One region of the Teredinibacter sp. KSP-S5-2 genome, then DNA from elsewhere that is predicted to be linked to it. Evidence: predicted binding sites of a transcription regulator. Region 1 holds the regulator's gene; each other region holds the start of a gene.

Region 1 (10,529 bases):
TATCGTTAAAAGAAATCATCACGCGGCTTTCATAGCGGTTGGCCAAGTTGGAAAGCTTGGTTGCAGCGCGGGCGTGCAGACCGAGTTTATTGATGATTTCAATTTTTCTTTCAAGCATGAATTCGTTCCTGAATTACTGTCCGGGGATCTGTTCTAGTTGACGATGGCGAACCTGAACATTTCCATAGTGTTGTTTCATCTGCTGGCTTAAGCGTTCACACAGGTATACGGAACGATGCATACCCCCCGTACAGCCAATCGCAATGGTTAAATAGCTGCGGTTGCTTTGTTCGAACTGAGGTGCCCACTTGTGAATAAAATGGTATAGATCCTCTTCCATTTCCTGTACTTCTTTTTGTCTGGCGAGGAAATTTATAACTTCTTCCTCCAGTCCCGATTTGGATCTGAGTTCTGGGCTCCAGTACGGATTTGGTAAACAGCGTACATCGAAGACAAAATCGGCATCGACTGGGACGCCATATTTAAAGCCAAAGGAGGTAAACATAATTGCCGTTCCCGAAGAAGATTCCCCGACAACCAAACGCTTAATGGTTCCACGTAGTTCATGGATACTCATACGCGTGGTGTCGATGGTAAAACTTGCAGAATTGGCAATAGGAGCAAGGATCTGCTTTTCTTTGGCAATGGCCTCATTGAGACCAATGTTATCGTCTGACAGAGGGTGTTTACGGCGGGTTTCGCTAAAACGTTTTAAGAGTACTTCCCTTGAAGTATCCAGATAAACAACGTCGCCACTAGTTCCCGGGTGTGTTAGGGAACGGATAATATCCGGTACCTTACTTAAATCACTATGGAAATTACGGGCATCAATGCCAACGGCAATTTTCTGTTCGCTTTGCTTATTAGCGGATTGAATATGCGCGATTAAGGCGGGTAATAGATCAGCGGGAAGATTATCTATGCAGGTGAAACCTTCGTCTTCTAGAAGGTGTAAGGCTGAGGTTTTGCCCGACCCTGATCTGCCACTGATAATAACTAAACGCATATTGCCACCTTGTTTTATTAATGGCTGGTTTGTTGAGTGATGAGCTGAAATAGCTGCTCGTCGCTGGATGCTTCGCGAAGGTGTTTTACCAGTTCCGCTTTTTGCATGGCTTCGGCGACGTTTGCCAGGGTTTCCAGGTGCTCTGCTTCAGCATTTTCCGGCACCAACATGGCGAACAGTAAATCGACAGGTCGACTGTCTGCGGAATCGAAATCGATGGGGTCGTCCAGTGTGATACAAGCTCCCAGTGTTTCGCCTCCGGTATTACAGCGGCAATGCGGAATGGCAATGCCTTCACCGATACCCGTTGAACCTAATTTTTCCCGTTCAACCAGATTGGTAAATAGTTCGTCGGCGTCTATCCCTTCGCAATACTGTGCAAAAAGGTACGAAAGCTGCTCAAGGAGCTTCTTTTTACTGGTGGAATTCCATTTGGCCCGTGTTCGATCCTGAGTGAGAATTGATTTTATTTGCATGACTTTCGGATACTTACTTTTAAACCATTCATAACCAAAAAAACCAAAAGCATGGGTACCGCTTTTGGTCATTTATAACCTAACTATTTTACCAGTATTTGATACTGGCTTCAGGGGTGCCAACCCTAACATTATTGGCGTTTACACTAAACGTTTACGCTCATTGGACGGGGGAATACCCAGTGATTCACGGTATTTCGCAATCGTCCTTCGTGCAACCTTGATACCTTGTTCTGCAAGGAGTGCTGTAATTTTAGAATCACTGAGCGGCTTTTTCGCGTTTTCTGCCGCAACCAGTTTTTTAATTATGGCTCGAATTGCTGTCGATGAGCACTCTCCGCCACTGTCTGTAGCAACATGGCTGGAGAAAAAGTATTTCAGTTCAAAAATCCCCTGTGGGGTATGCATATATTTCTGCGTGGTAACACGCGAAATGGTGGATTCATGCATTTCCACTTCTTCTGCCACATCATGTAAGACCATCGGTCGCATGGCTTCCGGTCCATGATCGAGAAACCCCTGTTGTTTTTCAACAATGCATGTCGCGACCTTTAATAAGGTTTCATTGCGGCTTTGCAGGCTTTTCAAAAACCAGCGGGCTTCCTGTAGGTTATCCCGAAGAAAGGTGTTGTCACTGCTGGAGTCGGCGCGCTTAACCAGAGAAGCATAGTCCTGATTAATGCGTATTTTAGGGGCTATCTCCGGATTGAGTTGTACCTGCCAGCGGTTGTTTTCCTTTTGTACGAAAACATCTGGTACTACGTATTCTGCGGTCTCAGTACTGATGGCATCGCCGGGTCTGGGATTAAGGCTCTGAATCAGGGCAATGGCTTTTTGCAGCTGCGGCTCTTTTACTTTGAGCCTGCGCATGAGTTGTTTGAAGTCTCTGCTACCTAGCAACTCCAAATACTGGTTTACGATACTTTTCGCGGTGGCCAGCTCTTCTGTTTCCGGTGCTAAATGGGAAAGCTGAATCATCAGGCATTCACGAATGTCCTGGCTGGCTACCCCAACCGGATCGAACTGTTGGACGCGATGCAGGACGGCAATGACTTCGTCCATTTCCAACTCTTCGTGATGCTTTACTATGCCCTCGAATATTTCGTCCGCGGTTTGGCTGAGCATTCCCGAGGGTTCGACGGCATCAATAATAACTTCGGCGATCTCCCGATCCAGATCGGACATGGGAGTCAAGTTAAGTTGCCAGTGGAGGTGATCCTGCAGGGTTTCTGTCACCGCCCGCCGTGATTCAAAGTCGAAATCCTCGTTGTCTGGTTTTGAAAGACCCGAACCGGAAGGTGCAGATTGATAAACATCATCCCAGCTGGTGTCGACGGCAAGATCATTTGGAATGTCCTCGCTCCATTCGCTGTCGGTTGCTGAGGAATCGTCGTAGTTGTCCCGTTCTGAGGTTTCTTGCTCGTTGGACTTGCTTTCTGATTGATCTTTACTGGTGTCTTGAGAGGCTTCTCCACTGTCTTCCTGGGTTTCCAGCATCGGGTTGCTGTCTAACGCTTCCTGAATTTCAGCCTGGAGATCGAGTGTGGAAAGCTGGAGAAGACGAATGGCCTGCTGTAGCTGAGGAGTCATCGTCAGCTGCTGACCCATTTTTAACTGCAGGGTTTGCTTCATAGTCTGCTAAATCTTTGAGATTACTCGAATTTTTTACCAGTAGATTTCAAAAGTTTAGTCGCGACTAGAGCGACAAGCAATGGCTTTTTTGCTTTTTCGAAGCAAAGTTTGTGCCGCGCCAAGAGCTAAGAGGGTAGGTGGATGAGTTTTTGTTGCAAGTTAAAGCGTAAAGTGCTGACCAAGGTATACTTCGCGAACTTTTTTGTTGTTCAGTACTTCGCCCGCATCGCCTTCAGCAATGATATGCCCTTCCGATACAATATAGGCCTTTTCGCAGATATCGAGAGTTTCCCGAACGTTGTGATCAGTGATTAATACCCCGATTCCCCGGTCTCGCAGCTGTTTTATGATGTCCTTAATGTCGCTCACAGAAATAGGGTCGACACCGGCAAAGGGTTCGTCCAGCAAGATAAACTGGGGTTCAGCTGCCAAAGCGCGAGCGATCTCAACGCGTCGTCGTTCACCCCCGGATAACGCCATGCCCAAGCTGTCTTTGATATGGGTAATATGAAATTCTTCGAGCAGGTTCTGCAGGGCTTGGTTTCTGTCTCCCCGCCGTAAATCGTCACGAGTTTCCAATATCGCCATGATATTGTCGGAAACTGTCATTTTTCGGAACACCGATGCTTCCTGCGGAAGATAGCCCAGTCCTGCTTTGGCTCGACCGTGCATTGGCAAATGGGTGACGTCTTTGCCGTCAATAAATACATTACCTCGCTCGGGTTTGACGATGCCGGCAATCATATAAAAGCACGTTGTTTTACCCGCCCCGTTGGGGCCTAGCAAACCAACAACCTGACCGTCATTCACGCTCATGGAAACATCAATAACGACTTGGCGACCTTTGTAGCTTTTGGCGAGGTGTTTGGCGTGCAGCTGGGGCATGAAAACGTTTTTCCTGGATGAATGCTAGTTTTTCAAGGATTTGGCCGGAATGACCATACGTACTCTGCCATCGTCTCCGTCGGTATTGGTGCCGCCAGCTCTAACAACAGATTTTTTCACATCATATTCAATTTTATCGCCACTCAGGCTGGTGCCTTCCTGTTTGAGCAGAGCCTTGCCCAATAAGAATAGCGTGGCGTTATTCACTTGGTATTCGAGCGTTTGTGCGGTGGCTTTTACTTCCGCTTCATCGGCTGCTGGCTTTTGTTTATAGGTTGCGGGTTTCCCCGTTGCGACAACTTTGGATACTTTATTGCGTTCACTATAAATCACCACTTTGTCTGCCGTGATTTCCATGCTGCCCTGTTCCATGATCACCCGACCTGAATAGGTTGTGGTGCCTTTTATTTCATCTCTTTCGGCCTGGTCAGATTGAATAGTAATCGGTTGTTCTTTATCGCTTGGCAAAGCAAAAACAGGATGCCCAAGCGCAAGACAGACAATAAAAACTGTCAGGCGAGAGATAAGTTGTCTCGGGCTAAATAGGGTCATGAACGCCTCGTACATTGGACAGAAGCTTAATTCGTTTTTCATTGAGGTTGGCAATCATGCCGATTGCTGTGATTTCTCCACTTGGGGTCGTGATCTTAACAGGCTTATCGGTTTCTACCAGTTTTTCTCGTGGAAAAATAGTGAGTTCCTCTGTTTGCAGCGAAGAGGTATTTCCTTTTTTATCGGTTTGCCAGATTTTTACGTCTTGCCACAGGTTCAGTAATTCGCCCTTTTCGCTGAGCTTGCCATTGATGGATTCGATGAACCAGGGTGCAACATCCATAAACAGCTGTACGGAAGGTTTATCTATCAGCGTGTAATCCCTGGCAGGCAGATAGCCGCCTTCTTCTGTTGTCTGCTCAGGAACCTGGTAGTACTCCAATTTTTCTGCATTGAATACATAATCCAGTGCACCTTCTTCGTTAAAGTGCTGTGAAGATGTCTGATGGGCAACTGCAATGGGTGTTTTGTCTTCTTCTTCGGTTTCTGCCTGAGGGGTTGGGTTTAGAAAGCGGTCTGGCGAATCGATAACAAACGCCAAGCCCATAATGACAAGCAGTACGCCGATCAGGTAGAACGTATTAATGTTGATGAGTTTTTTGAGCTTGGCAAACATAGGGAGTATTTTGCTCAGGATATGTATTGAGCAAGCGCCGTATCAAATGACCCTTGGGCTTGCATGATAAAATCACAGGCTTCTCGAACCGCACCTTCACCGCCCGCTCTGGTGCTTTGCCAGTGTGACCTTTCCACCATAACCGGCAGGGCATTGGCCACAGTCAGTGCGAGGCCAACTTTGGTCATCACTGTTAAGTCCGGGTAGTCGTCCCCCATAAAGGCTATTTCGTCCAGCTCACAGGGAAAGCTCTTGAGTAGTTCGCATAGTGCAGAGTACTTATCTTCCCTTCCTTGAATCAAGAATTGTATTCCCAAATCCTGAGCGCGTTTTTCAACGATATGGCTACTTCTGCCGGTAATAATGCCCACTTCTACCCCGGAACGACGCAGCATTTTGATTCCGTGACCGTCCAGAGTGTTAAAGGCCTTGTGCTCAACACCTTGGTCATTGAAATAAATTTTGCCATCGCTCAATACGCCATCGACATCGAGCAGAAGCAGTTTTATTTTTTTTGCTTTTTGAATAACAGTTTCTGAGGTCATATCAAATGTTAAATAATTCCTGCTCGAAGTAAGTCGTGCATATGCAATATGCCTGCAATAGTGCCGCTTTTTTCCAGCACCACTAACGCGGTGATTTTTCGGGATTCCATAAGGTTTAACGCTTCAACAGCTAGCGTGTTGGGTTTTACCGTCAACGGGTTTTTGGACATAACAGAAGAAATTGGTTCCCGATTCACATCAATTTGTTTGTCCAGGCAGCGTCGTAAATCCCCATCGGTAAAAATACCGAGCAATTCATTTGTGTCATCAGTGACGGTTGTCATACCGAAACCTTTTTGACTCATTTCTGCAAGTGCTTCGGTAATAACTGCATCCTGAGCGACATAGGGAATTTTGTCGCTTGAATGCATGAGGTCGGAGACCCTTAACAACAATTTTTTGCCAAGGGCACCACCTGGGTGTGAGAAAGCAAAGTCCTCGGCAGTAAAGCCGCGGGCTTCGAGCAGGGCTACTGCCAGGGCGTCGCCCATTACCAGTGTTGCGGTTGTGCTGGAAGTCGGGGCCAAGTCCAGAGGACAGGCTTCGGTATTTACGCTGATATCCAGATTAATATCTGCCGCTTCTGCCAGGGCTGAGCTTTCTTTTCCCGTCATACTGATTAGTGGTACACCAAGACGTTTGAGCATGGGTAGCAAGCTCACGATTTCGGCTGAAGTACCAGAATTAGATATAGCAATCACCAGATCTTCGCTGGTGATCATCCCTAGATCGCCATGATTGGCTTCGCCCGGGTGTACAAAAAAAGAGGGGGTACCTGTGCTGGCCAGTGTGGCAGCCATTTTTTTTGCTATATGGCCGGATTTTCCCATCCCTGTTACAACAACGCGTCCACAGCAGGTCAAAATTGTCTGGCAGGCTTTACTAAAGTTTTCACCAATGCGTTCTTCCAAGGCTGCAATCGCATCTTTTTCCATCGAAATAGTGCGCTTTGCGGATCGAACAAAGTCAAAGGTGAGGTCGTATCGGCTATCTAGGGTCATTTTTATACGGAAAACGAAAATAAATAGAAGTAATAACCTAGGTAGCTTAGCAGCATAAATGCACCAGCAAAACGACCTATTCTTGCTTTGCTGTCTATCGTGTTTGATCCAAATGAATTTCGCAGAGAAAAAATGATCAGAGCGATAAGCGCAACCGTAATCGCCAGCATGATTAAATAATCTCGATAAAAAACCTCTTCGCCAATACTGGGTGGCGATATCAGACCGGGTATGCCCATAACCGCGAGTAAGTTAAAAATATTTGAACCGACGATATTGCCTAGTGCAATGTCGTGGTGGCCTTTTATCGCGCTCACTACCGATGCGGCGAGTTCTGGCAGGCTGGTGCCTATCGCAATAACCGTAAGGCCAATTATCAGCGGGCTGACGGAGTAGTGTTCTGCGACGTTTCGCGCACCCCAAACCAGCATGTCGGAACTGTACATCAGGGCGACTAGGCCTAACAGGAACCAAAAAATCGCTTTAGGTGTGCTGGTTTTTTGTACTTGAGCTTCCTCTTCTGCGATCTCTTCTTCTGACAGGTCTTTTTGCTTGCACTTTACAATGTAAAAAATACTGGGAATAAGTAGCCCTAGTAATATACAGCCGTCGACCAGACTGATGGTGCCATCATATAAAATGAGGCCGGCGATTAGCGTCACTATCAATAAAACCGGAGCTTCGTGTAGCAAAACATGTTTTTGTACCGGGATGGGGACAATCAGGCAGGTAACTGCCAATACCAGTCCAATGTTGGCGATATTGGAACCCAGAGCATTACCAATGGCCAGGTCTCCGGCATTTTTTAGGGAGGCGTTAATGGATACCATAACTTCCGGTGCGGAGGTACCAAAGGAAACAATAGTCAGCCCGATCACCAGAGGGGCCACGCCAAACGAACTGGCTATAGCTGCTGCACCTGCAACGAAGCGGTCCGCACTCCAAATGAGAGCAACAAACCCAAATAATATTGCCAAAGCAGCCAATACAATCGGGGGGATGGCTTCTAGCATGTCGGACTCCGTAAATGGTTCGCATTGAACTTGTTGTGAGGGGCGCAATCTTAATGGTGTCTTTGTCTCTTGTCAGCTAAATGCGTGATGTCTATTAGCTGCGGCAAATTAATTAAGCTCAAGTTCAGCTATTTCCTGGCATAATGCCCGCAAATACCAAATCAAGATAAATTTAAGGAGTTATCCGTGACTGCAAACAGTGATTGTCTCAGAGGCGTAAAAGCGTTCTTATTTTCTTTTCTGCTTATTGCCGGTTTTGCTCAAGCTCAGCAAGAAGAAAGTCAGGCCAAGTCTTTATCGGATATGACGGCCCATGAGGTAGTGGACTCGGTTGCTGCAAACTTGTTGGACGTTGTAAAAAACGGTAAACAGGCGATTGAAGATAACCCCCAAGCCTATTACTCCGAAGTGAAGCGTGTGCTTCAACCTGCGGTGAACTTCGGTTATATCGCGAGAAATGTGATGGGGCCGCGTTACTGGAAGCAGGCGACACCAGAGCAGCGAGCCAAGTTCCAGCTTTCATTTGAAAATGGTTTGATCCAGACCTATGGCAAGGCGATGGCTAACTTCACCATCAGTAAATATGAGATTGAGCCTTGGGATGGCAAAACTTTCGGTAAAAACGGGGATAAGGTTTCTGTTATTCAGAAAGTTACCAGCGGAGATGGCACAAACAAGATTGCTTACACCATGAAAAAGAACAAAGATGGAGTATGGCAATTGATTAATCTTGGCTTTGAAGGTGCGAATCTGGGTAAAAACTTCCACGCCCAATTTGCGCAAGCGGTAAAAGACAATAACGGTGATGTGGGTGCTGCAATTGACTCATGGTATAAGGAAAGCTAAGCCGACCTTGGCATGTCGCCTATAAATTAGTCGCAGTTAGAGCCTATTTTTATTAAACTAGCGCCCCTTTCTCTAGGGGCGTTTTTATTTGTGTCCCCCTGTCACGTTTGGGAAGAATCTATGCAATCAGAACAAATCAAAGCCGCAATAGAGGCGGGAATAGCAGAAAGCACTGCAGAAGTGGGCCTGGAAGGCGATCACGCGCACATTTCCGTTGTCAGTCCGGCGTTTGCAGGTTTGATGCCGGTTAAAAGGCAGCAGCTTGTTTATGGCATACTAAACGAAGCGATTGCTTCAGGGGCCATCCACGCGGTACATCTAAAAACCTATACACCAGAAGAGTGGCAAAATACCGCTCCATAACAGAATCAGATCTTTCTATGGATAAGCTTATTATCACCGGAGGATCTTGCTTGTCGGGCGAGATCAAAATCTCCGGTTCAAAAAATTCGGGTTTACCTATTCTTGCCGCGACTTTGTTGGCCGATGGTCCAATGCATGTGTGCAATTTGCCACATTTGAATGATATTACGACCATGCTGGCCTTGCTCCGCTGTATGGGGGTCGGTGTCACTATTGATGAAAAAATGTGCGTTGAAGTCGATCCCAGTTCGATAACGGAATACGAAGCGCCCTACGAGTTGGTGAAAACCATGCGGGCATCCATATTGGTTCTAGGGCCAATGTTGGCTCGATATGGTAAAGCGGATGTTTCCTTTCCTGGTGGGTGTGCAATCGGTAGCCGACCTGTGGATATTCACTTACGTGGTTTGGAAGCCATGGGAGCGGATATTGAAGTGGACGGAGGCTATATTCGCGCCCGAGCTCCTAAAGGGCTTAAGGGTGCCCACTTCCTAATGGATAAGGTAACTGTTGGGGGAACCGAAAATCTGGTGATGGCTGCGGCATTGGCCGAAGGCAAAACCATCTTGGAAAATGCTGCGCGTGAACCGGAAGTTGTCGACTTGTGTGAGTGTCTGGTAGCGATGGGCGCACAAATAGAAGGTATTGGTACGGATAAGCTGGAGATTCAAGGGGTGAAATCCCTAAAAGGCTGTACCTACGATGTCATGCCAGACCGAATTGAAATCGGTACATATCTTGTTGCTGCTGCAACGACTCGGGGTTCGGTAAAATTGCGCGGTGCGCGGGCGGACATTCTCGAATCTGTGCTCTTGAAGCTGGAAGAAGCGGGTGCACATCTGTCAGTCGGTGATGATTTTATTTCTCTTGATATGAAAGGAAATCGACCGAAAGCGGTGGATTTAAGAACTGCGCCCTATCCGGCTTTTCCGACTGATATGCAAGCGCAATTCACTGCTATGAATGCCGTGGCTGAAGGTTCCGGGCGAGTGGTGGAAACGGTTTTTGAAAACCGGCTTATCCAGGTTCATGAACTGAACCGTATGGGGGCCAATATCGCTTTAGAAGGTAATACGGCGATAGTTACCGGTGTCGAACAGCTTAAAGGCGCACCCGTTATGGCAACTGATCTGCGTGCCTCCGCCAGCTTGGTGATTGCGGGTATGGTAGCAACGGGGGAAACCGTGGTAGATCGAATCTACCATATTGATCGTGGTTATGAATGTATTGAAGAAAAACTGCAGATGTTAGGTGCAGATATTCGAAGAGTTCCAGGTTAAGGGTAAGTCATGTCACAACTGACCATCGCGTTAAACAAAGGAAGAATACTAAAGGAAACCTTGCCTTTGTTTGCGGCAGCGGGGATTGAACCGCTGGAAGATATTGAAAAAAGCCGTAAATTAACGTTTGAAACGACATCTCCTGATGTTCGCTTTTTAATTTTACGCGGCTCGGATGTGCCGACCTATGTTGAGTTCGGTGCAGCGGATGTAGGGGTTTCTGGTAAAGACACTCTGCTTGAACATGGTAGCCAGGGCTATTATGAGCCTTTGGATCTGGGTATTGCCAAGTGTCGATTAATGACTGCCGGTGT
Region 2 (10,529 bases), 2.0 Mb from region 1:
ACCTGTTTGCGGAATTCCACTAATGGAAGCCTGGATTCCCAAATAACTGGATTGGGCAAAATCCGCAGCAGTGGTATCGCCGAACAACATACTTTGTGGTGGTAAGGTGGCTAAACTAATGCCATCAGCCATGGTGACGTCCATACGTCCACCCACCACAATGGAAGAAGCCACACCATTACCGGCACCGGACAAACTTAAATGCGCATTTTCTCCATCGCTGATATCCACCGATTCACCGCTGGCACCAAAAAAGGAGAAATTAAAATCATCGCCTTCCGACGAATAGATACGTATTTCCGATTCACCGGTTATTGCGTCCCGCCCAGCTACGGCATAAATACCAGCAGCAGATAGGTTTTCATTTTCATTAATTCGACTGACAACGTAATCATTAAAATCTTCCAGTTCCGTTACCGGATTAGGTACGCCATCATAAAGAATTGCTCCATTTCCCATTGGGTCGGCGGTATATTCAAGAAGGTCTTCGCCATTTAACGTAAATTGTAAAGGTGTGCTGTCAGTAATATTAAAATTTTGTAGTTCGATATAGTTGTATGCATTGGCGCTTACGCCAGGAATATTACTCAATATACTGGCGGTTTCCCGCATAGACGCATCGGCAGAAGTAATAATGGTTTGCGTAATCGGGTCGGCCCCAGGCGAAGCCGGTGGCAAGGTAATATGAATAACTTCCGCGGGATAACCATTATTCATTTCCCCGTCGCCGCTGATGCCATTCACATCACCAACGGTAGTAAAGGTTGCGCCTTCAATATCAAACCCCAAAAGTGCATTGGCTTGCCCCGCAGGCGCAATATCCAAACCACCATCCGGGTCACCATTGTAATTATTCAGGGTTATGTCACCATAACCTGGTGTATTTGAACGGAAAGCAAGGCTTCCATTATCGGCGATATATGCCACCACATCACTGCCGATTAACTGACTGTTAATTTCAGCGAGTAAGGCCGTTTCATCGGTGATGGCCCCACCATCGACGGTCACGGTGAAAGTGCCATCGTTCGCCCCATTCGGTGTATTACTTGCCACCACATCAAAAGAAAACTGATTACCACTCGCACTAAAATCTGTGGTGACAAAGGATGGTGGAACCGCAGCGGCAATTTGTATGGATGCCTGAGTAACGGCGCTATTCCCCTCAATTAAACCAATTAACCCGCCACCAGTCGAAATACGAGTTTCTCCTGGATCTGTGGAAAATAATGGGTTATCGATACCAGGAACGTAACGCTGATTTCGAATAGGAGGATCCAACTGAACAGGGTTACCCGGATCAGAGTTATCCAAAATGTCGTAGGTTGTGGGCGAGGTAAACTGAATTATTAACGGTGGATTCATTTCCCCCGATTGTGCAAATAATGGTAGCGGGTCACCGTTCTGATCCACAAGGGACAGCACTTGGCCCGGTGTAATTGATCCGGTTCCAAGATTTGCTAAAGATGTGTCTGTTAATACCGGACTACCAAAAGCGATAGATTCTGGATTGAGTAATTCGGAAGAAAAATCCCGTGCACCGGATTTGGTTGGTTGCAAGCGGAAGGAATCTCCAGCTTGATATGCACCACCGTCAATAACCAGTTCCAAACCATCAAATTCAATTGAAAATGGATACACACCGGTAAGCAAGCCGGAGCTAACCACCTTGTTATCACTTAAACGTGTTATTTCGAATCGACCGCCAGTGCCCACTTCCATATCGTATTCACTGGCGGTAATTTGGGTGGGATCATCAATATTCAGCCGCATATAGCGACCAGAATCTGCCGTATTATTGGAGTTCCCAATAATACGGTTAGCAGCAATAGTGGGGTCGTTTACATCGTAGAAAAATAACCCGCCAAAATCATTCTGCAGGTTCACCCCTTGACTATGAACCTCATTAAATGTGTCAGCCATGACCACAGCTATACGACCAAATTCGTTGTACGCCTGGTCCATCACGGTATCGCGAAAACGAATCAGACCACCAATTTCACCACCAGAAATTAAATTGGTAATAATCTGCCCACCTGACTCGTTGACAAATACAATATCTTGTTTTTTTGCATCTTCGGGTGACGCAATAACGGCAAGCTCTCTCGCGTTTGTACCCACCACCAGGTTTTGACCTTGACCGACAATGATATTTATCTGGCCGAAACCTTGGTCATAGGTTTGAATGGAAACCAGTTCCGATAATTGTCGTATTGCTTCGTCCCGTTGATCCAGTAGATCATTGGGAGAAGCGCCGTCTCCCCGGCCATAGGCATCGGTAATTTTTCGATTCAGTTCGGCAATATTGGATGTAAGGGCATTAATTTTGGCTACACCGGTATCAATTGCTTCACTCACACCTTCGTTGATGGTGTTGAAGCGTTCATAAATAGTATTGAAACGATCTGCCAGATTTTCAGATTCGCTGATAATTAATTGTCGTGCTGGGATAGAGGTCGGATCGTCTGCCGCATTTTGAACCGCGGCAAAAAACTTTTCCAAGCCGCTGGACAAGCCCGATGACTCATCGGCTAACAAGGTGTCCAACTGTGAGATATTTTCATTAAAGACTTTTAAGTCATTAAATAACGTAGTATCAGTGCGTAATTGTTCGATAACAAAGTTATTTACCACACGGTCAACGGAAGCGACGTTCGCGCCATTACCGATATAACCGCCACCTTGAAAATTTGCAGGATTGGTTTCGACCAAAACCCGTTGTCGGCTGTAACCATCCACACCGGCATTGGCAATATTATGCCCAGTCGTACTCAGCGATGCCTGGGCAACTCGCAACCCGCTAACACTGATACCTAATAAATCACTGGCCACGCGATTTCTCCTCTATGACCGACTGGGTGAAACAGTTGCACTGTCGTCAACAACTTTAGACACACGTTGCATAACGGCAATCACTTTATTGGTGTATTCAGGATCGGTGGCATAACCCGCTTCGTGTAACTGCTGAATAAAGGCTTCAGGATCTGCTGCATTTTCCACGGCTTTGCTGTAACGCTGGCTGCGTAAAATAAAATCCGAATAATCAGAAAAACTCTCTGCCATGTCGGCATAGCTGCGAAATTCAGAGGCTTCCAACATAGGTCGGTTTGCCCGAAACTCCAGCGATTCAATACGGACCTTGTCGCCATCCCAACCACTTCCGGTTTTGATGTTGAATAAGTTATGGCTGGATTGACCATTATCGCCGGCAAGAACTTGACGCCCCCACCCGGTTTCCAAGGCAGACTGAGCAACCAATACTTTAGGGTCCACACCAATTTTTCTTGCAGCTTCAACCGCATAGGGAAAGGTTTTTTCTATGAACTCTCGTTCATCATTCGCGATAGAAATTCGGTCAGCAGTATTTTTGGCGTTTACTTCTGTTGCCTTAATGGTTGGTTCCGCCGCCGCTTCATGCTCTGTTGTTTTTACTTGCGGCTGAATGTGCTTTTGAGCCTGGAGTTCTGATACATCAGGTTTTGCGACAAACGATGCCTGCATTGATTGTGCAGGTACCTCTGTAATAGGAACGGACTTTCCACCGTGTACACGACTCATTTGGCGATACAAGGCTTCTGCAATACCTAAACCACGCCCATGCGCCATGGTCAACGCTAATTGGTTGTCATGCATATCGCGATAAAAATCAGATTCATTGCTGTTAAATAAACTGTCTTCTTCAAATACCGCGTTAGCTGAACGCATATTTTTCAGCATCATTTGAACAAACATGGATTCAAACTGTTTAGCGATTTTTTTTATCGCAGCGTCGCTGTCTTCACCTTTACCAATGGATTTTAACCCAGTTAAATCCATATAATTTTCAGGTGACGCCAAATTGTTGGAAACAGGAATACTCATTAGATCACCATAATTTCCGCTTTCAGCGCACCCGCTTGTTTAAGGGCTTCCAATATGGCCATTAAATCACCCGGCGCAGCACCCACTTCGTTTACTGCACGCACAATGTCATTTAATGTTGGGCCGGGGTTAAAGTTAAACATGCGACCGGTTTCTTCGATCACTTCGACTTCACTGTCAGGGACAACAACCGTATCACCATCACCAAATGCACCGGGCTGACTGACACTGACATCTTCCCGAACAGTCACAGTAAGCGACCCATGAGTGATCGCGACAGGTGACACTCTGACATGTTCACCTACTACGATGGTTCCAGTTCGCGAATTAATGACCACTTTGGCCGCAGCTTCTGCGGGGCGTATTTCAATGTTTTCCAAGAGCGATAAATAATTGACTCGGTTGGCTGGATTTTTTGGCGCAAAAACAGAAATGGAGGCAGAGTCCACAGGAAAGGCAACGTCTGGCCCAAGCAGAGTGTTAATGCTGTCGGCAACGCGCTTTGCTGTAGTAAAGTCAGGTGTATGTAAATTAAAAACAATACGGTCATCACCACCAAATTTGGTTGGTACAGCGCGCTCAACATACGCACCATTTGGAATGCGACCAACACTCATCATATTCACGGTCACTTTGGAACCGTCTTTCCCTTCGGCACCAAAACCACCGACAATTAAATTACCTTGAGCAATGGCATAAACCTGACCATCGATTCCTTTTAACGGTGTCATTAACAAGGCACCACCACGCAAGCTTTTGGCGTTCGCAATAGAAGAAACGGTAACATCAATAGTTTGACCGGGTTTGGCGAAGGGAGGTAGCTCAGCATGTAAGGCCACTGCTGCCACATTTTTTAATTGCAGCTTGGCGCCTTCAGGAATAGTAATACCAAACTGACGCAACATCGATTGGAAAGATTGTGCCGTAAATGGAGCCTGAGTGGTTTGGTCACCCGTGCCATCCAAGCCAACCACCAAACCATAACCAATAAGTTGGTTACTGCGTACACCGGCAACAGAAGTAATGTCTTTAATTCGCTCAGCTGCACAAGTGACAGAAGCAATGAGTAAACAGACAGTAAAAAATAGTTTCGGATAAAAACTTCTCATAACTAAAACGGCCATAGAGAACTGTTAAAAAATCGACTCAGCCACCCCATTTCCTGCGATTCAGCTAATTCACCCCGCCCTGCATAGGTAATTCGTGCATTGGCTATTTTCATGGAACTTACGGTATTGCTAGGAGATACATCTTCTGGCCTTACCAGACCACTGATACGAATAAACTCGTCACCACGATTTAAGGTAATCCATTTTTCCCCACGAACGGATAAGGTTCCGTTGGGAAAAACTTCCACTACTGTTACACTGATATTGCCCTGTAGTTTATTACTTTGGTCTGCACCCGCTTCACCTTTAAATTCTCTGTTCCCAGTCAGGTTTGCTCCCAAGCCCAGGTTACCGATAGTTGGCTGAATTCCAAATACAGTTCCGGCTCCACTATCATTGGATTCAATACCGATGGTATTTTCTTTTTTCAAATCTATATTATTTTGTTTACTGGAAGTGGTTCGTTCGTTTAATACAATGGTGATAATGTCGCCGACTCTTTTGGCTTTTACATCAGAAAATAAATCCACGGATGTGTTGTTACTGTATAGCGAGCCATTCACCGGCTGGTTTGCATATTGGCTGGTAGACAATACTGGTGCATAGTAAGGGTCATCAGGCATTGCGGGTTGATTAATTACGCACCCCTGCATAAGCAATACAGCAGAGCTTGCGATAATTATTGAAAAAAACCTGATTACACTGTTCATCACCATCCGCCTCGTATCAACCGTTATAAGTTTTGCGTAATGTATTGCAACATTTGGTCTGCGGTGGAAACCACTTTAGAATTCATTTCGTAGGCACGCTGTGTGGTAATCATATTGACCATTTCTTCCACTATATCCACATTGGAGTTTTCCAACATGCCTTGTTTTAGTTGACCCAAACCATCAATACCCGGTTCACCGGTAACAGGGTCACCGCTGGCGGGTGTTTCATAAAACAGATTTCCACCAATCGCTTTTAAACCAGCGGGGTTTACGAAATCCACGGTTTGAATATTTCCAAGAACCTGAGGGTCTGTCTGGCCTGGAATTAACGCACTGACAGTACCATCCGTACCGATAGACACACTTAGCGCATTATTTGGTACCGTAATATTGGGCTGAAGAAATAAACCGTTTGCATTAACAATGTCACCATCGCCATTCAAATGAAATTGACCATTACGTGTGTAAGCGATAGTGCCGTCAGGCTGAAGAATCTGGAAAAAGCCCCTGCCATCAATCGCCACATCCAACGACTGCTCAGTAATTTGCAAACTACCAGAAGTAAATTCTTTTTGCGTACCAACAACACGAACACCAGTACCGAGCTGCATGCCTGAGGGCAGCTGAGTCTCCTCAGTGTTCTGCGCTCCAGGTTGTCGTGGAATTTGATAGAGTAAATCTTCGAAGACCGCACGATCCCGTTTAAAACCAACCGTTGAGGCGTTGGCCAGGTTATTAGAAATTGTGGTTAGCTGAGTATCCTGAGCGGCCAGCCCGGTTTTACTTACATATAATGCGGAGTGCATATCTCACCTCAAAATAAATCGCTTATTTAGTTGCTCTGCAACAGACGTGCCGAGGATTCAGAGTTTTGCTCAGCGGTTTTCATAATCTTGACTTGCATTTCGTATTGCCTTGCCAGACTCATAACACTCGTCATTTCATTGACGGCGTTGACATTACTGGCTTCTAAAAAACCAGACACAATACGAACGTTGGCATCGGCAGGCACTTCGCCGCCTGCGTTGGCAGGACGAAATAAACCATCCTCCCCTTTACGCATATCTTCCAATGGAGGGTTGACCAACTTGATTCTGTCGACCTGTGCTAGCGCTTGGTCTTCTTCCCCAAGGGGCACAATTGAGATAGTGCCGTCTAACCCAATTTCGATTTTGGCTGCAGTAGGAATGGCGATTGGTCCACCATTGCCGATCACCGGCAATCCACTGCCGTTGCGCAGCATTCCAACACTATCGACATACAAGGAGCCCGCACGGGTAAAGGCCTCCTGGCCATCGGGGGCTTGAACAGCAATAAAACCATCCCGCTCAACCATGATGTCTAAGTCGCGTCCAGTCTCAACCGAAGCACCGGAATTAAAGTTAGTCGCGGGATTTTCCGACAAGGCATAGGCGCGTGTAGGCAACCCTTCTCCGTAGTACACGGGCATACTGCGAGCCTGGGCAAAATCCGATTTAAACCCTGTGGTATTCACGTTAGCCAGGTTATTGGAGTGGACAGTCTGCGAACGCATGTTGTGTTTCGCACCTGTCATGGCGATATATAGTGCTTTATCCATCGAAAAACTCTCATAGGTTTTCGCGTTAGAAAACCGTCAATTTTGCTTTCACAATGGATTACAGCAATTAAAGTGCCAAAAAATCGAAACAGCTTTTTGGCTACATGGCGTGGAACACTACCCCAATGTTCTATACAGGAAAAAGTCAGGAGGGACTCTTGGGGCTCTAAAGCAGAACCCCCGATGAGATACTTCTATAAGAAAGGGCTTTGTAAATAACACGCCGTTAAACGGCTCGGGATGGAGAGAGGATAAGCGATAGCGTTGGTGAACCTAAAATCCGCAGTGACCGCCAGAGCAACCAGCCCCAGACATACATGGAGGAACATCCGGGTTTTTAAGGCTACTGCTCTTCACCACTCCACCACCACGAATCAAGCGGGTAACTTTTGTTTCCGGCCCAATATCCCCAAGCGCGAGCCCGGCCAAATCACAAAGCTCACCCCATGTGTGCAGCTGCTGCGATATAGAATGCTTCACCTCATACACCTTCTGGTCAGCCTCGCAACGGTAATCATAGGTGGGCATAATGTTCTCCTAAATACGATAACAATCAGTTTTGAATATGGTGCAGGTAATCGTCATAAACGTCGGGGTCAATTTGAACACCTTGGCTTCCCCCGTAAAGGCGATCATTCTGATCTTTATGCGGGCCAGAAATCCAATAGTGGTGGCCGGACTCCACTTCAAAGTAGTTAGCCTTAAAACCACTTCCTTTTAAGCTCTTAAACGTTAAGCTTCGATAGTATAGTGTTTTGCCTGATTTAGAAAAGTATACCCGTCCGATATTTGCTTTCCCTTCAAGCCCACTCGACTTATTTTCTATATACATAATTCTTGAGCGGGACATTTTATATTCAGAGGGTAACTCATCAGCACCATAATCAAACCCTTCTTGCCTTCCTTGATGTCGACTCATAATTAGCTCCCAAATGTGTTCACAATATTATCTTATGGTTTTCGCCATTGTATTGATGAAGACACCGCTTCAATTACTGCCTTACCTAGTAACTCGCCAAATAACACATGCTTACCACAATAATGCACCTGTTCCGGCCCCTGACCACTGACAACCGCCACCGAGTCCGTTCCTGTACCCGTTGCAACCTGATTCGAAACCGGGCTGATAATACCCGCATCCTGCAAAGCAGCTGCCTTGGCTTCGGTTGTGATCAACAACGCTTCAATCATTGCTGCTTCTGAAAGCTTGGCTGAAGTCACAACAATAATATTAATTGTTCCCACCTCCTCCAAACCCGTATTCATATACCGATATTCAGCATAATCTCCCGCACGCCTGGGATTAGAAAGCCCCGAAGTGACCAAAGCAAAAATATCAACCCCTTGTGCAGATTTCTTGACCATCCGAAAAGACCGCATTGAAGCTGCCGTCATCAAACCAACAACGGTTCCGTTCCAACCATTACCTTTGGCGTATTTTAAAATGGTTAAATCGGGTGATTCTATCGTAGATGTATTTTTCGCCACCTTCATATTCACTATATGGTCGGCCAAGACCAAACCACCATGACATACCGCAGAACTTACCACCTGGTGCGGTGTGTTAAATTCGACATGTATGTGGGTATTGCAGTGTTCTATAGAGGCGTATTGGGTCAGTTCGACTGGCATGAGCAACGAGTTTTAATAAGAGACGGTTTATTCCAGATAGGTGCAAACAGGAAAAGTTTTGTCCGAAGTATACAGATACTATCGACTGGTAGCTATGAGAAGCACCGCATTACAATCTACGACGGCGTGTAGGATATATCACCATGCAAGAGATACCTGAACTGAAGCAACTCGAACATCTATATTTATCAATATCACCGATCAGTTTTTATTTACTTTCAAAAACTCCACAGCAGCCTCAATCGCCGAGGCACACTCCTTTGGCTTCGCTTGGAGAATAAAATGAGGTCCATCGATCAGTGCAAACATACTATTTCGGTACGCTTTTTTAAAGTCTTCTGTCTTTTTATTAGGGACAAGTCGATCTTTTTTCGCTCCGATATAAACAGTTGGTATAGATGATTTGAAGCCATCATACTCTAACCGAGAAATCATTTTTAATCTTGATTTAAGAATGGATTCCGGCACCCCATGGAGTACACGCTTTAACTGAACAATATCCATACTCTCTTCTGTACGGTTGAACAATAAAGAACCACCAATCGCAGCCCCCAAAGGTAAGTCCAATAATGAACCTAACGGCAACAACGATGCTAAGTAAGCAAATAGACTGTTGGGTGAAGACAGAAAAGAAGCAACAAATATCACTCCTTTCATATACGGTATAGATTGCTGAGACAACTGAGCTGCAATCCCGCCGGAAAAAGACTCCGCCACTAAAACAAAGTCCTCATTCGGCAAACAACTTCTGATACGACAGGAAAGCGTTATGTAATCTTGCGACCCTTCACCAGGCAAGGGTAAGGCTATAACATCAAAGCCTTGAAGCTCTTTAAAAAGAGCTTCAAACAATATACCAGTACCATCCATTCCAGGCAAAAAGACCAACTTCAAAAGTCATACCCTTTGAACACTTACACTATTATTAAAAAAAAAGCCATTCCATGCCTGATCATACAGTTAGATCTAAAAAAAACTATATTCCAGTTAATACTAGATGGCTTCAACAGTGTAGACTTTACATGTTTTACTGTTCCATGGTGCAACTACATCGCTGTAGTAATATATCTTAACTTGGTTTTTGCTGGCTTTCGATGCAAGCAAAATAGAAGTCGCAACGTTCTCATTTGCAGAATAATAAAAACTCGTACAAGGAGCAACCAACGGACTATCTATAGCAAAACCAATATTCCCCCTGGCATTCACATTAACATGATCTTCCATATATACTCTCAACTCAGATACATTCCCGACAGTAGATTGCGGTGTTGCCGAAAATGAAATAGATGATAGAAGAAAAACACCTAAAAACAGATAAAAATTCATATATCCCACCTCATCATTAATCGCTATCAAAATTCAGTAATATTAGCCACCTAAACCAACCCTGCTAACCGAAGCCAACTTCCAGCTGGAAAATGTTGGGCATAAGATTCCAGTTTGTACGTTATCGAACGTCCGGAGGATAGCTTTGTTAGCTCACTATTATTGTTTTGTCAAAGAATCTAATGTTTCAACAACTGGCCCTATCGAGAGTACCATTGCCAAACAGTACCGTTCTTTGTCGTCGGTAACGATAACTGGATCTATTTTTAAATAATCGGTCCACTTTTCTTGACTAATGACCTCACCGCTATC
Region 3 (10,529 bases), 250 kb from region 1:
GACATGCAACTATGTTGGCAGACTCACGGAGAAATGTATGAAAACATATAGAGCCCTCATCTGTTCACTAATAGCCCTTCCACTTCTAACAATTTCCCAATTGTTATTTGCGGGAACAATTACGTTTAATGGAACCCAGATATGGGATAACGAAGCAACCGGATCCGGCCAATATTTCCACGATAGAACCAATATTGAGTTTTACTCTTTTGAGCTGGCCGCAGATAGCTATTTATCTATTTCTATACAAGCGGATGACCCAGCTAATGCCGCACATTTTGACCCCACATATCGTCTTTTCTATCAGTCAAGCAACAACCCACAGAATACTAGGGATCCGTTGTCATTTTTAGAGGCAGGGCTATATGTATTGGGCGTGAGTTCGGGTTCAGTTACGTCCGATGAATGGACTGAAGGCGGCGACTACAATTACAGCGCATTTCCGGTGACGGATTACATGTTAAACGACGTGGCCTATACCGTGGTTATTGGCGGAGAGATCGCAACAGTATCAGAACCAAACCTCATGGCAATGTCGTTTCTTTCACTCGGTGGAATTTTCCTTGGGATTTTAAGAAGAAGAAAAATTGCTAAAAGGGCTTAATTTTATAAAAATATAAACCACCACCAAGGAATTAAAACTGTGTTAAATATAAGCGCACTAATTAGAGTGCGCTTGTCTCGAATAGCGTGTACCACATCAATCAATATTTCTTTCGAAAGAAATCTATCTGTCGAAAGGCAAAAAGTCTGAGCTAAGCCAGCAGACAAGAGTGTCCCGCCACGACCTGCCAATTGCCAGAGTCAGAGGACCACACCCGGGTAAATCGAAAAGTCCCATTGGCTTCCTGCCCCGCATAACGCCCCACTATCTCAGTTTTAGCTGATACGATAGCCGCGTCAGAAAATGGCATAATTCTTATCTCAGACAAATTGATGGAACGGATTTCAAGCGCACCACTCCTGTGAGCGTCAAGATCCTGCTCTTTGGATATCAGCATACCAAGATGATTGGTAAAGAGAAGTTTCGGTGAAATAAGTTCGTCCAATGTCGCCACATCCGAGTTAAGCATGGCAAGACGAAGACGTTCTTCCAAAGCTGTAATCTGTTTTTCCATCATTCACTCTCACATTAATGCTGGCTTTACTATAAAAAGATTTTCGCTAGCAGATTGCGGTAATTTTACTATCAGATCAGTGAACAAAGGAGAAAGTCATTCTCAATTTTTTTACATACAGCCTTTGCAGAAAATGAACATTTCCCCCAGACCTCTTCCATGAAGCCTGGGTATTGGGTTGGGATATAAAAATTTACTTCTTTTTCATCGCTTGCTGAAATAACGCCGCCATGGTTCCTTGCTGCGGTTTCTGATTTCCGCCACCGAAGTTTTTCTTTTTAGCCTGGTTATCCGGGCGATTATTTCCACCACCGCGATTAAACTCACGTTTTTCACCAGGCTCATCACCCATACGCATTGAAAGCGCGATACGTTTACGAGGCACATCCACTTCCATAACTTTCACTTTTACAATATCACCGGCTTTAACAACCTGATGCGGATCTTTGACGAAAGTTTCAGAAAGGGCAGAGATATGAACCAGGCCATCCTGATGCACACCGACATCGACAAAAGCACCAAAATTTGTCACGTTGGTAACCGTGCCTTCCAGAACCATACCTAATTCCAGATCTTTTATTTCTTCCACCCCTTCCTGGAATTGCGCTGTTTTAAATTCGGGTCGGGGGTCACGACCAGGTTTATCCAATTCCTGAATAATATCCTGCACTGTGGGCAAACCAAATTTTTCACTGACATAGTCATTAGCTGAAAGCTTACGTAAAAATCCCGTATCGCCAATTAAGCCCTGAACATCTTTGTTATTTTTCTTGGCAATTTCTTCTACCACGGCATAGGACTCAGGATGCACAGCAGACGAGTCCAGAGGGTTATCGCCATTTGCAATACGTAAAAAGCCTGCAGCCTGTTCAAATGCTTTGGCACCGAGTCGAGGAACATCCTTAAGCTGTTCACGATTTTTCAGTGCACCATTTTTATTTCGAAACTCAACGATATTATTGGCAATAGATTGGTTTAAGCCTGACACTCGGGCAAGCAATGGAGCGGAAGCAGTATTAATTTCCACACCCACTGCGTTTACACAATCTTCTACCACAGCATCCAAGGTTTTGGATAAACGAGTTTGCGAAACATCATGTTGATACTGGCCAACACCAATCGACTTGGGCTCGATTTTTACCAATTCTGCCAGAGGATCTTGCAATCGCCGAGCAATGGAAATCGCACCACGAATGGTGACATCCAGATCCGGAAATTCTTTCGCGGCAAATTCAGAAGCAGAGTACACCGATGCCCCAGCTTCACTCACCACAACCTTTTGTGCATGAATATCTTTATGGGTTTTTAAAATATCGCCAACAAACTTGTCCGTTTCACGGCTCGCCGTGCCATTACCAATCGCAATTAAACCTACGTCATATTTTTTGCACAGCGCTACTAATACGCCTTCCGCTTCACGAATTTTATTTTGCGGAGGATTGGGGAAAATTGCGCCGTGATCCAACACTTGCCCAGTGGCATCGACCACAGCAACTTTAACTCCCGTTCTCAAACCCGGATCAAGACCGATAGTGGCTTTTTGCCCTGCTGGTGCGGCTAGTAACAAATCCTTCAGGTTGCGGCCAAATACCTCAATCGCACCGGCTTCGGCATGCTCTCGCAAATTACCGAATAAATCGGTTTCCAAATGGGTTAATAGTTTAACTCGCCATGTCCAACGCACGACTTCCGCCAACCATTTGTCTGCGGGTCTATCTTCATCGTGAATATCAACATGTCCCGCGATCATCGTTTCACAAGGGTGCTTCGCTCCTGGCTCCAACTCGTTTTCTAAAGTCAGTTGAAGATTCAAAAAGCCTTCTGTTCGCCCGCGAAACATAGCCAATGCACGATGTGACGGAACCTTATGAACAAGTTCTTTGTGGTCAAAGTAATCCCGGAATTTTGCTGCCTCAGATTCCTTGCCTTCGACAAGTGTCGCGTGTATATAGCCTTCACTATTTAAAAAGCTTCTCAACTTTTCAAGCAGCTGCGCGTCTTCACTGAAACGCTCCATTAAAATCTGTTTGGCGCCGTCCAATGCAGATTTCACATCCGTAATCTTATGCTCTTCGTTGAAGAAGGCTAACGCTTCTTCCTCTGGAGTCTTGCTTGGGTCAGCCAATAGCATGTCTGCCAGAGGCTCTAACCCGGCTTCTCGGGCTATTTGCGCTTTGGTTCGACGTTTGGGCTTGTATGGCAGGTAAAGGTCTTCCAGCTGGGTTTTGGTTTCCGCTGCCTGGATTTGCGCTTCCAACTCCGGCGTGAGTTTTTCCTGCTCAGCAATGGACTTTAAGATAGTCTCCCGGCGATCCTCCATCTCCCGAAGGTATTGCAACCGCTCTTCCAGCTTCCTGAGCTGCGTGTCGTCCAAGCCTCCGGTTACCTCCTTTCGATAACGAGAGATAAAAGGCACGGTAGCACCTTCATCAAGCAGCCCCACAGCCGCAGTAACCTGAGATGGATTGACATTGAGTTCTTGAGATATCGTTTGGAAAATTTTTGACATAGATACTTAAACTGCCTGGATTGGTTTAATAAGGCAACACGACCACAGTCGCCCAATTTCGGTGGCGAATTATGGCCAAATACCCGACCAAGCAACAGTATTGAAATCCAGTTTTTTTTATGCCTGGGCCAGCAATTTACCCCCTGATAGCATGTTTTTTCGCGTCATAAACAAGACCCACCTCACAAAATAAGAGGCCTTTTGGTGGATGTACACGCCACCTAACAAATCTGTTAACTAGCACACAAGTACCAATATCGAACACCGCTAGAATACTACAAAAGTACCAAACAAATCATTCAGAGGTAAACGGATGAACACGCCACTTAAACTTATATTAGCTCTGGGCATTGCCAGTACTCTTGTGGCCTGCGGAGGATCAGGTGAAGGCAGCGGCCTTATTGCTGAAAAGCCACCTGTAGAAAACCCCGGTACTCAGCCAACTGAACCATCCGACCCTATTGCTGATCCAACAGACCCCGTCGATCCAGTTTCCCCCACTGAGCCAAGCCCACAGAAGGTTTCCGCTTCAGTTGAGTGGATGATTCCAACAACTCGAGAAAATGGTGCAGATTTACCCCTTGGGGAGATTGGAGGTTACGTCATCATATATCGTCGTACCGACCAATTGACCTACACGGAAGTGGAAATAAACGATCAAACGATTACTGAATACGTCATTGAAAATCTGGATGCCGGCGAATACGAATTTTTGATTACTGCGTATGACACAGACAATTTATTCAGCAGTTACTCCGATCCAATTATTGCTCAACTAACAATTTGATCAGGACGTTTTTTAGCAGGGATGCGCCATCATTTTGCAAATAAAAATACATTCCTATTCGTGTCATCTTAACCAACAAATCGAACTCTAATTAGATTATAATAGACATCACCTTTGATTATATTAATCTGTTTTTTTCTTTTATTTTTGATATTTCAAGCTTTCTATTGCTGATCAACAATCACCGTTTTGACGCTAAGAATAAAAGGCAGAACATAAAAATTACGGCTATTTGAACAGCAGAAATAAGAAAATAAAAATAGCTCAAGATAATTCTCTATCACGGCTGGATTTTACGGAAATCTGTGTCTAATTTTGTCTTACACTTTTTGCGTTAATGAGAATAAAAGCCTTTAACATTTGAAGGGTATTTGGCAGATCAACCACCAAGTTTTTACCGGCCGTTATTCCGTAGAGTTCGCAGACTTATTCCAAATCAAGGAAAGGTTACATCACAAATTAAAACTTGATGTGCGTCAATCGCGAATATTTCTCAAAAAGTACCCCTTTTGTATTATTGACCCAAACGAAATACCGCTGAAAAACCAGGCACAACCGGGTTCGAAGCAAACAACCTAACCACACATTAGGCCATCAACTAAGCAGGAGACTATAAATGTCTGTGAATCTAGACCTTTCCAAGTATGGCATCCAAGGCGTAACTGAGATTGTTCACAACCCATCTTATGAACAACTATTCGAAGAAGAAACTAAACCAGGTTTAGAAGGCTTCGAGAAAGGCATTGTTACAGAGTCAGGTGCTGTAGCAGTACACACTGGCGAATACACTGGCCGCTCGCCAAAAGATAAGTATGTTGTTTTAGACGATACAACTCGCGATACATTATGGTGGACCAGCGATAAAGCAGTTAACGACAACCGCCCTATCTCTCAAGAAGTATGGAACGACCTAAAGGGCACAGTAACTGAGCAACTTTCAAACAGCCGTTTATTCGTGGTTGACGCTTTCTGCGGTACTAACGATGACACTCGCTTAAAAATTCGTTTCATCGTTCAAGTAGCATGGCAAGCACACTTTGTAACAAACATGTTTTTGCGTCCAACTGCTGAAGAGTTGGAAAACTTCGGTGAGCCAGACTTCGTTGTAATGAACGGTTCAAAAACTTCTAACAAGAAGTGGAAAGAGCACGGTTTGAACTCTGAAGTATTCACTTGCTTCAACATGACAGAAAAAATGCAAGTTATCGGCGGTACTTGGTACGGCGGTGAAATGAAGAAAGGTATGTTCGCAATGATGAACTACTTCTTGCCTCTACGTGGCATTTCTTCCATGCACTGTTCTGCTAACGTTGGTAAAGACGGCGACGTTGCAATTTTCTTCGGCTTGTCTGGCACTGGTAAAACTACTCTTTCTACTGATCCAAAACGTGCACTTATCGGTGACGACGAGCACGGCTGGGACGACAACGGTGTATTCAACTTTGAAGGCGGCTGCTACGCAAAAACCATCAAGCTTGACCCAGAAGCCGAGCCAGATATCTACGCCGCTATCAAACGTGATGCTCTATTGGAAAACGTTGTTGTTCATGGCAACAAAGTGGATTATGACGACGGTTCGCTTACTGAGAACACTCGTGTTTCTTACCCAATCTACCATATCGAAAACATTGTTAAGCCAGTTTCTCGTGCAGGCCATGCAAACAAAGTGATCTTCTTAACTGCAGACGCATTTGGTGTATTGCCTCCAGTAGCAAAACTAGACAAAGAACAAACCAAGTATCACTTCTTGTCCGGTTTCACCGCGAAACTAGCAGGTACCGAGCGTGGTATTACTGAACCAGTACCTACTTTCTCTGCTTGTTTCGGTAAAGCGTTCTTGACTCTTCACCCAACTAAGTACGGAGAAGAGCTTGTTAAGAAAATGGAACAGCACGGTGCAGAAGCTTATCTAGTAAACACTGGTTGGAACGGTACTGGCAAACGTATCTCTATCCAAGATACTCGTGCAATTATCGATTCGATTCTTGAAGGCACTATCGATAAAGCAGAAACCAAAACTCTGCCTATCTTTAACCTTGAAGTACCAACTTCATTGCCAAATGTTGATGACAGCATTCTTGATCCACGCGACACTTATGAAGATGCTGCTCAGTGGGAAGAAAAAGCGAAAGATCTTGCTGGTCGATTCATCAAGAACTTTGAGCAATACACTGACAATGACGAAGGTAAAGCATTGGTTGCAGCTGGTCCTCAACTGTAAGCAATTATCGAACACAACGGCTTAGCCGTTAAATCCAAGCAGAAGGCGGGCTTCCCCCCTTCTGCTTTTTTATACCCTCACGATTCCCACCACCACTACAACACCAAAAGTGAAACAGCTCAATAAGAAACGGGCGTATTTTTTACGGTTTCTGTACATTCGAAACAAACTCTGTATGGCGTTCAAAAGTTATTAAACACTTTGAATAGGTTAGTTTTTTATTAATTTTTGGTTTTTAAAACTTTTATAGCCATAAATGTTGTTTTAAGCGCAAACCAAAAACGCAGTTATACCCTTTTGTTGTTACAACTTAACCTAAACAGGCTGTATAAAATAAAAACGCTCGTTCCTATAATTAAAGATAGAAGTGGAGACTGTTTCATTTAATGCACGTATACGAGAGAGAAGCACCATGATTTATTTAATGATCGCGATTGTTATTCTGCTGCTCGATGCCTATGCAAGTTATTTAACCCTCGAAAGCAAGGCTCTGGGCTGGATGGAAAAAAGCCTTATCATGGAGTTTGTATGGTTGATCCCAATATTAGGTGCGACTATAACCCTAATATCCCACAACAGAGGCGATATTAATCGCTTAACCATTAACCACAACAGCAATTAACCCCGACCCAATACAGGCCCCCATTGTCGAGGGGGCCTGTATAATTCCCCGACATACAACCTATATACACCTGTAGAAACAGACGCCATTGTCGGCAATTCTTACAGCACTAATCCCCTTACACGCTAAGTCATTGAAAAATAAAGAAAAAAAAGTTGGCACACCTAATGCATATCTAAGCGTCATATCGTGATAGAAATCGCGGGATAATTAACTTTTAACCTTTGGACGTGGTAATAAACAATGAAACTAGTGAAATATTTATCTGCAGTTGCTCTTGTATCAGCTTCAGCTTTTTCTCAAGCAGCAGTAATGGATTTCTGGGCGACAGACGGCTGGAACATGATTGCTTCAGAAGACCAAACTGGAGATTTTGACCGAGTAAGCCCAGGGCTTGGTGGTCAGGACTTCGACGCTGAGTATCTTTTCTACCGTTATGACCAACAAACAAACGTACTTTCTCTAGGTCTTCAAACTGGTTTTGACATGGTTGACGGTCACGTTTTCCACGACGGTCAAGACTTCTACGCTGGTGACCTAGCTGTAGGCTTCAACGGTGCTGGCCTTAACTACGCTGTAGACTTCGGCCTATACACTATGGACTTCACTACAGACACAAGCCGCTGGCACTATGACCCAACTGAAGTAAACTCTTCAGCAGGCGCGAATGGTGTTGACCCAGCTGGTTTCTACTCTGTATCTGAGTGGAACAACAACATCACTTACCCAGAATCAGTACCTTTCGCTATGGACGAAGGTTCTCTAGTAACTGGTTTGCTTTCTAACGAAGCCGGTCAACAAGGTGACAGCTACTTCCGTACAGTATCTTTCGATCTTAGCTCTCTAGGTCTTGGTGATACTTTCGAACTTAGCACTCACTGGACTATGTCTTGTGGTAACGACGTAGTTGCAGCAACTGTTAACGTTCCAGAGCCAAACAGCATCTACTTGTTTGCTCTAGGTCTTCTTGCTCTTGCTGGTGTACGTCGCATTAAAAAGGCGTAAGTCTTAAAGAGCAGCAAAGAATGCTGCACAAAGAAAAAGGCTTGCCAGGTACATCTGGCAAGCCTTTTTTGTTTCCGCTTTAAAAGATGAGAAGGTTAAATCCTTAAGGTAAATTTTCTACCATATCCCTTCTGCTACTAATCATATCCTGGTAGGTCTGAAGTGTTGTGAAGTCCAAGAAGTCATTGCGGAGCTTCAATCGCTCTAATTGACGTTCCAAACAGTCTATCTCCCTGGTTAACTGTTTTTTTAGCGAGGACGTCCGACCATACACTTTAGTTCGCGCTTCTGAGTATACAGCTGGCTCCATTATCAATCCCCTTACTAATTTAGTGCTTTAAGTCCGAGAAATACTGTTGATCAACAAGACCAACCGTTACAGTCTTATAATCTTAGTTCAAGGATTTGAAAGTGAAGGGGAAAAACGTAGCTTTTGCGCCTTGAGAACACATTATTTTCGCATAAGAAAAATACGTTAATATGCTCCCTATCCGAGAAGAATCTCCGACCAAGAGACGTTTTTATCCCCTAAAACATAAAAATGTGGGTTAAGGAGCTCTTCTTTTGCGTTGTATTTCAATTGATTAAGCTGATTATCTAGAACAATTCCACCTGCCGCCTCAACCACGGCCTGTGCTGCCGCCGTATCCCACTCACAAGTTGGCGCTAATCTTGGGTATATATCAGCTTTGCCTTCGGCAACAAGGCACAGTTTTAACGAACTCCCCATACTTTTAGCATCCACTTCACCAAAGCGGCTGCAAAGTCGTTCGATCAATTGTTCGACAGCTTCCGCGCCGTGCCTACGACTGGCAACAATCTCGACGGGGTTTTCTGCACTGCCCCGCCCAGCTAACGGCCTCACAGATAGTAACTGCTCACTCCCTTCAGAAATCTGTTTCCATGCACCTTGCCCAGCTAATCCCATATAGGAAACATCCAAAACCGGAGCATAAACAACGCCCAGAACTGCTTTTTGCTCCTGAATTAGAGCGACGTTGATGGTGAACTCACCATTTCGGTTGATAAACTCTTTGGTTCCATCAAGGGGGTCAATGAGCCAATAGCATGACCACTGACTTCGAATAGAAAAGTCTGGATACTCAATTTCTTCTGACAGGATAGGTACGCCAGGAAGAATCCTCTCCAAACCTTCAACCAATACCGCATTAGAAGCCAGGTCGGCCTCAGTGACAGGAGACTGGTCAGCCTTGGTTGCAACATCCAACTCACCATTTGGCCGGTTGTATACGTGCAAAGCGGCCTTTCCGGCCGCCTTGCATAGTTCTGATACCTGAGTTAACAGGTTTCGGTTTAACTCTGGAATCACAGATTAATCCCATCTTCGTTGAACGTTTTCTTCAACCAGTCACGGGCCATGTAAAGCGCGGTAATTGTTCTCGATTCTGTCACATCCTCACGAGCAACCAGCTCATCTACATCCTCGATTTTAAATTTCTCGGTCAAAATTGGCTCAGGCTCATCCCCAACCAGCCACTCAGGATATAACCCCATCGCAATGACAATGGTCATAGTGTGTTGCATATAAGCAGGTGAGTTAGTGATCGTTTTAAGAATGTGCAAGTTACCAGCACCATAGCCGATTTCTTCTTTTAGCTCACGGTTGGCACCTTCAAGAATATCCTCCCCAGCATTCAACTTACCTTTAGGCAGGGTCAACTGGTAATCTTCCACACCAACACCGTATTCACGAATCATAACCACAGTATCTTCATCTATCATTGGTACGATCATTACGGCTGCAGGCTGTACATCTCCGACAAGTCGCTCGTAACGACGTTCTTCACCATTGTTAAAGCGAAGATCTACAGCTTCCACATGGAAATGGTCACTCTTAAAAATGGTTTCTGTCTTTAGAATTTCTGGTTTTACTGGCATGATCAGACCTATATTTTCACTTGGGCTATAAAGCAAGTATTAACAATGATTCACTGGGATTCCATAAATACCGTCTTATTAGATATGGACGGTACATTACTTGACCTACATTTTGACAATTACTTCTGGCTTACCCATTTGCCCAAGCGTTACGCAGAGGCCCATGGGCTCGATGAGGATCATGCCAAAATAGCACTCATGAACCAAATAGAGAAACATGAGGGCACCTTACAATGGTACTGCCTAGACCATTGGAGTGAACTAGTTCGGCTTGACATACCTCAACTAAAAAAAGAAATTGCACATAAAATCCAAACCCGACCTTATGCTGAGCAGTTTTTAATTCAGCTTCGTCGGCTTGGCAAAAA

What was found. The regulator sigma-54, encoded in region 1, starts transcription at its own class of promoters, with help from an activator protein. The targets are predictions, from matches to a motif close to TGGCACANNNNTTGCNNT.
Region 2: a site for sigma-54 is predicted at 7,320-7,337, ahead of P5V12_RS13375 (flagellar basal body rod protein FlgF). Genes of this name have one in related genera too.
Region 3: a site for sigma-54 is predicted at 7,414-7,431, ahead of P5V12_RS20715 (PEP-CTERM sorting domain-containing protein). Genes of this name have one in related genera too.

Annotation. Positions count from the first base shown of each region.
Region 1 is NZ_CP120416.1:26,887-37,415, forward strand. It holds gene P5V12_RS00115 (HPr family phosphocarrier protein) at 1-118, opposite strand, end outside; gene rapZ (RNase adapter RapZ) at 134-1,006, opposite strand; gene ptsN (PTS IIA-like nitrogen regulatory protein PtsN) at 1,024-1,554, opposite strand; gene P5V12_RS00130 (RNA polymerase factor sigma-54) at 1,624-3,114, opposite strand; gene lptB (LPS export ABC transporter ATP-binding protein) at 3,274-3,999, opposite strand; gene lptA (lipopolysaccharide transport periplasmic protein LptA) at 4,024-4,551, opposite strand; gene lptC (LPS export ABC transporter periplasmic protein LptC) at 4,538-5,167, opposite strand; gene P5V12_RS00150 (HAD-IIIA family hydrolase) at 5,182-5,712, opposite strand; gene P5V12_RS00155 (KpsF/GutQ family sugar-phosphate isomerase) at 5,721-6,713, opposite strand; gene P5V12_RS00160 (calcium/sodium antiporter) at 6,716-7,726, opposite strand; gene P5V12_RS00165 (ABC transporter substrate-binding protein) at 7,913-8,572, shown strand; gene P5V12_RS00170 (BolA family protein) at 8,693-8,935, shown strand; gene murA (UDP-N-acetylglucosamine 1-carboxyvinyltransferase) at 8,953-10,215, shown strand; gene hisG (ATP phosphoribosyltransferase) at 10,225-10,529, shown strand, end outside.
Region 2 is NZ_CP120416.1:3,104,249-3,114,777, forward strand. It holds gene flgK (flagellar hook-associated protein FlgK) at 1-2,829, opposite strand, end outside; gene flgJ (flagellar assembly peptidoglycan hydrolase FlgJ) at 2,842-3,858, opposite strand; gene P5V12_RS13360 (flagellar basal body P-ring protein FlgI) at 3,858-4,982, opposite strand; gene flgH (flagellar basal body L-ring protein FlgH) at 4,970-5,677, opposite strand; gene flgG (flagellar basal-body rod protein FlgG) at 5,701-6,486, opposite strand; gene P5V12_RS13375 (flagellar basal body rod protein FlgF) at 6,513-7,259, opposite strand; gene P5V12_RS13380 (zinc ribbon domain-containing protein) at 7,533-7,787, opposite strand; gene P5V12_RS13385 (hypothetical protein) at 7,813-8,178, opposite strand; gene P5V12_RS13390 (adenosylcobinamide amidohydrolase) at 8,211-8,891, opposite strand; gene P5V12_RS13395 (alpha/beta fold hydrolase) at 9,093-9,785, opposite strand; gene P5V12_RS13400 (hypothetical protein) at 9,885-10,217, opposite strand; gene P5V12_RS13405 (hypothetical protein) at 10,377-10,529, opposite strand, start outside.
Region 3 is NZ_CP120416.1:4,811,818-4,822,346, reverse strand. It holds gene P5V12_RS20745 (hypothetical protein) at 38-604, shown strand; gene P5V12_RS20740 (nuclear transport factor 2 family protein) at 756-1,121, opposite strand; gene P5V12_RS20735 (Tex family protein) at 1,312-3,627, opposite strand; gene P5V12_RS20730 (fibronectin type III domain-containing protein) at 3,941-4,414, shown strand; gene pckA (phosphoenolpyruvate carboxykinase (ATP)) at 5,031-6,635, shown strand; gene P5V12_RS20720 (hypothetical protein) at 7,048-7,257, shown strand; gene P5V12_RS20715 (PEP-CTERM sorting domain-containing protein) at 7,501-8,262, shown strand; gene cysQ (3'(2'),5'-bisphosphate nucleotidase CysQ) at 8,750-9,592, opposite strand; gene nudE (ADP compounds hydrolase NudE) at 9,589-10,161, opposite strand; gene yrfG (GMP/IMP nucleotidase) at 10,207-10,529, shown strand, end outside.